DNA from 4 places in the Neobacillus sp. NRS-1170 genome. Region 3 is predicted to be linked to each of the others. Evidence: predicted binding sites of a transcription regulator. Region 3 holds the regulator's gene; each other region holds the start of a gene.
What was found. Region 3 encodes LexA, which represses DNA repair genes until DNA is damaged. Its sites were predicted from a motif close to CGAACATATGTTCG; they were not measured.

Region 1 (2,210 bases), on a different contig from region 3:
CCTTCTCACCCTTATAATACAATACGTCGAATGCCACGAAAGATACTGGATTCTGCCTTGTCAACAGTTTCACCTTTTCAGAATTGAACACCGAAAACCGACTCATTACAGCTTCGAAATCAGGTTTACCTGATGTATCTGTGAGGACCACTTCCCCGTCAAGAACAGTTCCTTTTGGAATATTTAAGTTTATTAGTTCAGGAAAACGGTTGGTAACATCCGTTTTATGGCGTGTATAAAGCTTTTTATCTTTTATATAGGAATAGATGAGCCGAAACCCATCCATTTTCGGTTCTGAAAAATAATCGTCATCGTTGAACGGTTGATCCGATTTATGGAGGAGCATTGGACTTATAAACATATTTTTCACCTCTATACTATAATACTATGGAATTAGATTACAGAAATTAGGAGGTTGTTGGAATCACCTCCAAGTCCCAAGAATATTACAACAGCAGCCGTAGAAAGTTCAAATTAAATTCATAATTGTTCCATCGCTATGTTTTTTAAAAGCCTCATAATAAAAGGGAAAAGGAGTGATACAAATGAGTCGGCTTGTGTTAATGGAAGTGGCGATGAAAGAGGAATTACCTGAATTGTATGATATTTATTTTGGAGGTAAGGTGCTCCTGCATTATGAAGAAGAAATTCCTTTTATTGTGGTTGGAACGACATCAAGAATGGGTCAAGAAGCCGCAATTGAGCTTTTAAGAGGATGCGAAAATTTTAAAGCTTATCATAAGCATCTTTTCGGAACGGAAGTAAAATCATTTGTTATGGATGATAAGCAGTTTAAGAAAGTGAAAAATTGGATGTATTACTTTCATCCGAATGGAATCTACCGATAAAAAGTGATTAATTAAACAAAATGTACATAATAAAAGGCAGTCAGTCATTTCGTCAACTGCGAGCATTCCCGAAAAGATTAAATAGCAACGCTGTGAAGGCAGGAATAACAAGAATTTGCATCCGTTCTTATTTCCTCATACTGCAGCGACAATTTTCCTGGAAGCTGAATAAACCGCGCAAGATAAAGCGATAAACTATTACGTCACCTTAACGGGTGGCGTTTTTATGTACGAAAAAAGAAAAAGCGCCATAAGACGCTCTTGTAAATGTTTACATTAATCAAGGGATATTAATATATTATGAGGTTTGTCTTATAAAGACATGGACAAACATGGAGCTTATATAAAAAACCACCCTTGAATTAAAAGGATGGTTTCATATGGAGGATTCCTAATATTGTTTCTTATATATCTTTATGTATACATACAGAACATAAGTTCGTATATAATATTAAGAAAGGAGGCGATTATATGGCGATACGTGATCGCGGTATGGTTAAATGGCAGGCAGCATTTCAGTTGCCAGAGTTAGCGAAGACACAGAAGGATTTATGGCGTGATACCGAGCGGGAAAAGAAGCCAATCATTGACGAGCATGAAGCAGAAGAGTTCGATTTACGCATTATTTACGCAATGGAACATAACCATTTGGTAAAGCTGACCATATGGGTAGATGGCTTTACTAAGGAATTAGCGGGGCGAATACACTTCGTTGATCCGCTAACGCATGAGCTGCGTATTGAGGTTAAAGACGTAGAGATTGAACGATTGGGTTTCGATTGTGTGGTGGGAGTGAAGGTCGTTAGTTGACACAGATATAAAATATGCTGCTAGTACTGGTCTACAAAATTAATTTACCCAATTCCAATGAATCAGGTTTAGAAATCGTAAAGATTATATCAATCTTGGATTTGATGGTATTGGTAGACCGACACAGGCTTTTCTCCGATTAGGAAACTGATGACTTATCAAACCGTTAGTGTTGTTACTACTAGCGGTTTTTCTTGTTGGAAAAATTTCAATCCTGATTTAGTAGGGTAATACCGCTTTAAACTTCGTGGGTAATACTCCCTCCCCAATGGACGATCACTCAATCATAACCACCTTTAGCACACAGAATTACAAATTATTAGTGTCCTGGGAGGTCATACCATATCATTTATTCTTTTTTTCGTTCGTAAAGTTCATCGATGCCAACACCGAGCAAGTCTGCCAGTTCATACGCCTTATCAAATGGTATCAAGCTACGCCCGATTTCATAATTGCGTAGCTGCTTATATGTAATTCCTAATTTATCAGCGATAAAGGCTTTTTTATATCCACTCTCATTTATCAGTTTCTCAATACGGCTCCGTAACATGT
Region 2 (2,210 bases), on a different contig from region 3:
TAAAAGGGTTTAGCAAAAGTCTTTTTCTCCTTTGTTTCATCGTCCTCCGTCTCTTTCCAAAGCCAATAGACAATGATATGAGAATTTTTTAGTTCTTCTTTTTTGATTCGTCCACCAGCTTCTAAAATCTGTTTTTTGGAAGCATATTCTCCAGGTTCTACTAGAAAAATATTGATTCCTCGATACGGCTTTTGTGTTTTCCAGTTAACCGCGTTTGAATTGGTCCACGGCTGGCGCCACGGTACAACACCTTTTTCTAATTTTTCGATGATTTTTTCAGTAATGATTTCATAAACACTTTTTGTCATTTGCTTTTCCTCCTTGGATTTTCTAATAATTTTTGATTTTTTAAGATTTTCTTTATCCTTTTGACTTGCGAAGCGAGTAAGTTCCCCAAAGGGGGATGATTTTTCCCCTTTTGCAAGTAGAACGAAAAACACTCATAGACAATGGGTCAAGGGCGCTCTTCGCACAAAAAGTTTTTTGCTGTTACAAAAAAGTTTTTTGCCCCTTGACCGATTGACTAGCTTTCTTAGCTTCTAGCCGGAAAGGTTCGGGTGTCCTGCCGGCTGGAAGGTTAGCAAGCTTGCGCTGTTTTACGATTCGGAAGGCAAAAGGGAAAAATCAACAATAAAAGCAGCCATTCTTTCGGCTGCTCTCCTTTTTGTCTATTATTCTTTTAATCTTTCCATCTTTTTGATTTTCTTATTTTTCGGCTCGTTCGGTATGGCGGCGTTAGCCGTAAATGGAACAGGAACCTACGGAATGTAGGAGATAGCCGTAAAGACCGTGGTTATCGGTCCATTTAATGCCGAAGCGACACGTACGGAATGACAGAAAGGTGTCTTTTCCTTTCTGATCAGTCTGTAGTGCTGCCGCCCAAAGTCTTTCTGTATGCTTTTAACCTTAAATTTTAACGTCATGATTTCTGAAGAAAAATCGCAGCCTTAAGGCTGCAAGACTGATAAAAAAACGAAAAAAGGATGTAGACATATCTAAAATTTTTATAACATACCCATTGAATAATAGGAACAAATGTTCCTATAATGAATAAAAAGGGGGATTTTTTAATGAATAAAGATCATAAAGATCGTGGAATAAAGAAGTGCATGGTTTTTTCATGCCGGAATCCATAAAATTGTTAAAGGATCTATGGAAGGATGATCAAAAAACTCCTACTGCCACTGCTAGATGAAATGAAAATAGAAGAGATGGAACAGCTATTATCTAATAGCATGGAAACCAAATTACTTTTAGAAATTACTACATGGAGAGACGGATTTTTTACTTCACGTGTTGGATTTGTAATGAAAATTGATTCTTTAAATAAAAGAATTCAAATCCAAGATGAATTTGAATCCATCATTAATCTTGATTTCTTTTCCATAACCAATGTAAAGGTCAAATAAATACTTACCTTAAAAAGGTCAAACCTATAATTATTGCACTTCAATAGGAGGATTTTTTACATACATAGAAATAATTAGAGACAAGTCATTAAATCGAGGGGGATTTGAATGGAGTTTTCAGTTCTCAATACTTGGTTGCAATTATTCTTGTTGATTATGGGTGGATGTCTAATTTTATTCATCGCAATGTTATTTATTTCCAACAAACACATAAAGAATAGATTAAAGCAAATGGAAGAAATCGATAAAAATGAAGTTAATATAACGAATTAAACGCTGAATTTTTTCATTGTTTATGTTAGTTATGAATTTAGCACTTCCAGCAAAATGTGGAGAATGTATGCTCAAGCTGAGAAGGGCTTTTAAATGGGAGGAATAGAAACAAAGAAGATATCATCTACAATGAGTGGTTAATTATTTCAACACTTTATCATTTCAAATCTTTAAACGGAATTTTAGAGAGTTAAGGCGTAATAAATGTCGTTCTAAAAATCTTAAATGATTAAACCTATTCCTAATAAAAACAGGATAGTCATTTATACTATCCAGCACATCTTAGTTGTCAGAAGTTTTTGTTAAAATTCTTCATCCTTTATTTTCCACATGAATTAACGAAAGATGTTAAGTCTATCACCACAAAGACATGTACTTCTGTCCCTGGTTTCAGCCCCACTTATGCCAAATATAAGGACGGCAACTCATGGATACCCTCCGCTATTTACTATTATAGAAAACGGTTACATTTTTTAGAGTTATTGCCAAAAAGTTCTTGAAAAATCAGGTATTTAGACTTCACTTTAT
Region 3 (2,210 bases):
TTATCGCCAGGGAAAATTTGATCACCCACATTTATATTGTGCTTCTTCACCCAGCTGACAAACTCTTTATTGGATAGGGAATGCTGGCCGGCATATTGATTGGATAGCTCCCAGAGTGAATCCCCTTCAGAAACAGTTACTTTTATAAATTTATCTTTTTCATTGGCATTTGACTGAATAGATAAAATTAAGGCAAATGAACAGCTTATAAACATTAGAATAATAACAAATGAGTATTGGTTCCAAATCTTTTTCATGATAAACACCTCTTAATAGAATATACGTTCGCTTTTGATAGTTTCATTATAATTCGAACGTTTGTTTGTTGTCAACCACTTATTCGAACTTATGTTTGTATAAAATGAGCGAACATGATATAATTAAGACAACATTAACCAGGCGAGGTGCATTTTATCATGGTAAAAATATCAAAACGGCAGCAGGATATCCTGGATTTCATAAAAGGTGAGGTTAAGAGCAAGGGCTATCCTCCATCCGTACGCGAAATTGGCGAAGCGGTTGGACTTGCATCCAGCTCCACTGTACATGGCCATTTAGCTAGATTAGAAAGTAAAGGTCTTATTAGACGGGATCCAACAAAACCAAGAGCAATCGAAATTTTGGAAGTAGATGAACTTGCTCATATCCCAAGAAACAATGTTGTCAATGTTCCAGTGGTTGGTAAGGTAACAGCGGGATTACCTATTACTGCTATTGAAAACGTAGAAGAATATTTTCCACTTCCTGAAAGGCTTGCGCCTGCTGATGAACACGTATTTATGCTAGAAATCATGGGTGAAAGTATGATAGAGGCTGGAATTCTTGATGGGGACTATGTAATCGTAAAACAGCAGCAAACAGCGAATAATGGGGATATTGTTGTCGCGATGACAGAAGATGATGAAGCAACGTGTAAGAGATTTTTTAAAGAAAAAGATTTCATCCGTTTGCAGCCAGAAAATTCAACCATGGATCCTATCATTTTACGAAATGTTTCTATTCTTGGAAAAGTTATCGGAGTATATAGACATATTCATTAATAAAGAGTCGGCTTTCATTTGCCGGCTCTTGTTTTATCAATACTGATATTGGGAAAATTTTTGATAAATAATTTAAATGATTCTTGTATTTGGAAAATTCAGTATTTTTTCCCATGCTCAAGAGTTTCCAAGTTTAGTATAATGGTAATACACCAAGATTTACCTTAGGTCCAAAAAATTCAGGCTTAAGGAGAGTGAGAAAGAAGTGTTCATTGACATTATTTTCTCGTTAGTGATTGGTGGGACGGTTGGGATTATTGGACATGTTCGTAAGCATGGCAAAATTATTATGCCTCGGAAAACAAAAAAGTTCCTTTATCTCGGTTTTCTAGAAGAAATGCTTCTAGGTGCAGTTGCAGCCCTTCTTCTTGTTTTGTATACAGCTCCAAATTCCTATGTTGAGAATATTATTTTTTCGCTAGTTGCCGGGATTGCTGGTGATGCAGCACTCTCGGGTTTTAAATTGATCAAACAGAACAGTGATGAGAAATAAAATTTGGTACAAACCAGCATCTGGATTATGGATGCTGTTTTTTTGTTTAAGGAATGATCTTGTTTTTTTGTTTAAGGAATGATCTTGTTTTTTTGTTTCGACGGTTGATTGACCACAATGCGGGAAAAAATGCATCGAGGGTAAATGATTTAGTAGTTCATTGACCGACTTACATGAAAATGTGTCTCTTCGATAAATGAAAGAGCCTTTCATTGCCCAAAGTGAATGAAATAGAGCTTCCAGGGTAAATGAAATGGCTGTTCATTGACCAAAATCCAAGAATCTGTGCTTCCACAGTAAATGAAACTCACTTCCCGAACGAAGTTATCTTTTTCATCAAATAAAAAAGTCTTGACGCTATAAAAGCGGCAAGACTTTCCAATCTTAATACATTGACATATACTGATCGCGTTCCCATTGGTGAACGACGGTACGGAACATATCCCATTCGATCTCTTTTGCTTCTACAAAGTGTTCTAAGATGTGCTCGCCAAGACCAGCTACAATCACTTCGTCTGATTTTAATTGGTCTAAAGCTTGAGCTAGAGTTGCAGGCAGATCGATGATGCCTTCTTCTAGTCTTTCTTCCCTGCTCATTACATAAATGTTGCGGTCTACTGGTGCTGGAGGAGTTAAGTTATTTTTAATTCCGTCAAGACCTGCTTTTAATAGAACAG
Region 4 (2,210 bases), on a different contig from region 3:
TCTCAAATTCATCAAAGGTTAAAGGCCTGTTATCAAGCGCGGATGGCAGGCGGAAGCCGTGGTCGACAAGCACTTGTTTCCGAGCTTTGTCACCATTAAACATGCCGCGAACCTGCGGCAGGGTCACGTGCGACTCATCGATGACTATCAAAAAATCGTCTGGAAAATAATCGAGCAGGGTATACGGTGTAGAACCTGCCGGCCTGAGTGTCAAATGGCGCGAGTAATTTTCAATTCCGGAACAAAAGCCCATTTCCCGCATCATTTCGAGGTCGTAACGTGTGCGCTGTTCAATCCGCTGGGCCTCCAGTAATTTATTGTCTTCGCGCAATTCTTCAAGACGGACTTCGAGCTCTTTTTCAATATTCTCAATGGCTACCCGCATCTTTTCTTCTCTTGTGACGAAGTGAGAAGCTGGGAAAATGGCGACATGATCACGTTCGCCAATAATTTCGCCTGTCAGGGCATCAACTTCGCGAATCCGGTCAATTTCATCGCCGAAAAATTCGACCCGCATGCAGTGCTCATCACGTGATACTGGGAAAATTTCGACGACATCGCCGCGGACACGGAAGGTCCCCCGCTTGAAATCGATATCATTCCGCTCATATTGGATATCAACTAACCGATGAAGCAGCTGATTGCGCTCGATTTCCATGCCGGTTCTTAATGAAAGTACCATCTCCCTGTACTCTTCCGGCGAACCGAGACCGTAAATACAGGAAACACTGGCAATTATGATGACATCTTTTCGTTCGAATAGAGAAGATGTCGCCGAGTGTCTTAGCTTATCAATTTCGTCGTTGATGCTGGCATCTTTTTCTATGAATGTATCTGTCTGTGGAACGTAGGCTTCCGGCTGATAATAATCATAGTAACTAACAAAATATTCAACCGCATTGTTCGGGAAAAATTCCTTGAACTCACTATAAAGTTGGCCGGCCAGCGTTTTATTATGGGCAATCACCAAGGTCGGTTTGTTTACTTCTTTTATAACGTTTGAAACCGTAAAGGTCTTACCGGTTCCTGTTGCCCCGAGCAATGTCTGGTGGCGCTTGTTGTTTTTGATGCCTTCGACAAGCTGCCTGATGGCTTCAGGCTGGTCCCCTTGCGGTGAGTACTTTGAAACTAATTCAAATTGGTCCTTCACAAATAGATTCCTCCCGTTTTTTTAAAATCCGAGTCTATTTATTTGGCACTTTTCAGCATGAAAACCTTGTTTATGGGCCGGGATGGTGCTGAAAAATGTTTTCACTAAATTGCATATTAACATTCTACCACAATCAACCAAAAACAAACCAACAATATGCGAACTAATATTCGTTTTTTATAGTTTGTAGTGGCATTTCGCGGGTTTGGTTCGGAATTTCGCGAACTTGAGTGATATTTTCGCGTGCTTCCCCATTTATTTCGCGGAATTAAGATTTCATTTCACCGATTTTCTGATTAATTTCGCAAACCTTCATAACTCGAGCGAGCTGATTAACCCCTGATTCAATTTGTTCCACACTTAGACCGCCAAAACCGAGCATGATCGGCTGATCAAATTGAGGTGGTTTTTTCAGCCAAAACTTTTCCGTTAAATAAATCCTAATCCCAAATTCCTCTGCTTTTTCAACCAGTTGTTTGGCGTCGAGGCCTTTTAACTCAAGTAATAAATGAAGCCCTGCTTTTTGCCCGATGACGTTTACTTTATCACCTAATTGACATTCAATTGCTTTTAAAAGTGCTGCCTGCTTTCCTTGATAAATTTTTCTCATTTTTCGAATATGGCGTCCGAAATGACCTTCCTTCATGAACCGATAAAGAGCTTCTTGGATGTGCTGCGACACGGTTTGACTAATATAGAAAAGCTTAGATTGATAGACTTCAACCAGCGGCTCCGGTAAAACGATGTAGGTAACTCTAGCGGCAGGCAGGAATGCCTTTGAAAAAGTCCCTAAATATATCACTTTTTCATTGGTATCCAATGATTTTAAAGAAGGAATCGGCTGGCCTAAATAGCGGAACTCACCGTCATAATCATCCTCGATTATATAGGTTTGGTTCTTCCCAGCCCATTGCAGCAGTTTCATCCGTTTTTGAACAGGCAAAATCATTCCGATTGGAAACTGATGAGAAGGAGTCACATAAACACATTGAGCTGAGCTTTGCTCCAGTTCGGTTATATTGATTCCATCCTCATCTAAAGAAATCGGGACGACTTCACA

Region 1: the regulator LexA is predicted to act here: its motif matches at 1,277-1,290, upstream of ACIFOT_RS18455 (YolD-like family protein).
Region 2: the regulator LexA is predicted to act here: its motif matches at 1,029-1,042, upstream of ACIFOT_RS31295 (YolD-like family protein).
Region 4: the regulator LexA is predicted to act here: its motif matches at 1,310-1,323, upstream of uvrB (excinuclease ABC subunit UvrB).

What each region holds. Positions count from the first base shown of each region.
Region 1 is NZ_JBITPF010000039.1:156,082-158,291, reverse strand. Features, by position in the region: gene ACIFOT_RS18465 (ATP-dependent DNA ligase) at 1-361, opposite strand, end outside; gene ACIFOT_RS18460 (hypothetical protein) at 546-848, shown strand; gene ACIFOT_RS18455 (YolD-like family protein) at 1,320-1,658, shown strand; gene ACIFOT_RS18450 (helix-turn-helix transcriptional regulator) at 2,008-2,208, opposite strand.
Region 2 is NZ_JBITPF010000102.1:7,623-9,832, forward strand. Features, by position in the region: gene ACIFOT_RS31290 (ArdC family protein) at 1-308, opposite strand, end outside; gene ACIFOT_RS31295 (YolD-like family protein) at 1,161-1,409, shown strand; gene ACIFOT_RS31300 (hypothetical protein) at 1,518-1,682, shown strand; gene ACIFOT_RS31305 (DUF2187 family protein) at 2,207-2,210, opposite strand, start outside.
Region 3 is NZ_JBITPF010000090.1:20,684-22,893, reverse strand. Features, by position in the region: gene yneA (cell division suppressor protein YneA) at 1-257, opposite strand, end outside; gene lexA (transcriptional repressor LexA) at 417-1,040, shown strand; gene ACIFOT_RS29875 (DUF4257 domain-containing protein) at 1,246-1,533, shown strand; gene glnA (type I glutamate--ammonia ligase) at 1,918-2,210, opposite strand, start outside.
Region 4 is NZ_JBITPF010000026.1:66,289-68,498, forward strand. Features, by position in the region: gene uvrB (excinuclease ABC subunit UvrB) at 1-1,150, opposite strand, end outside; gene ACIFOT_RS11940 (PLP-dependent aminotransferase family protein) at 1,419-2,210, opposite strand, start outside.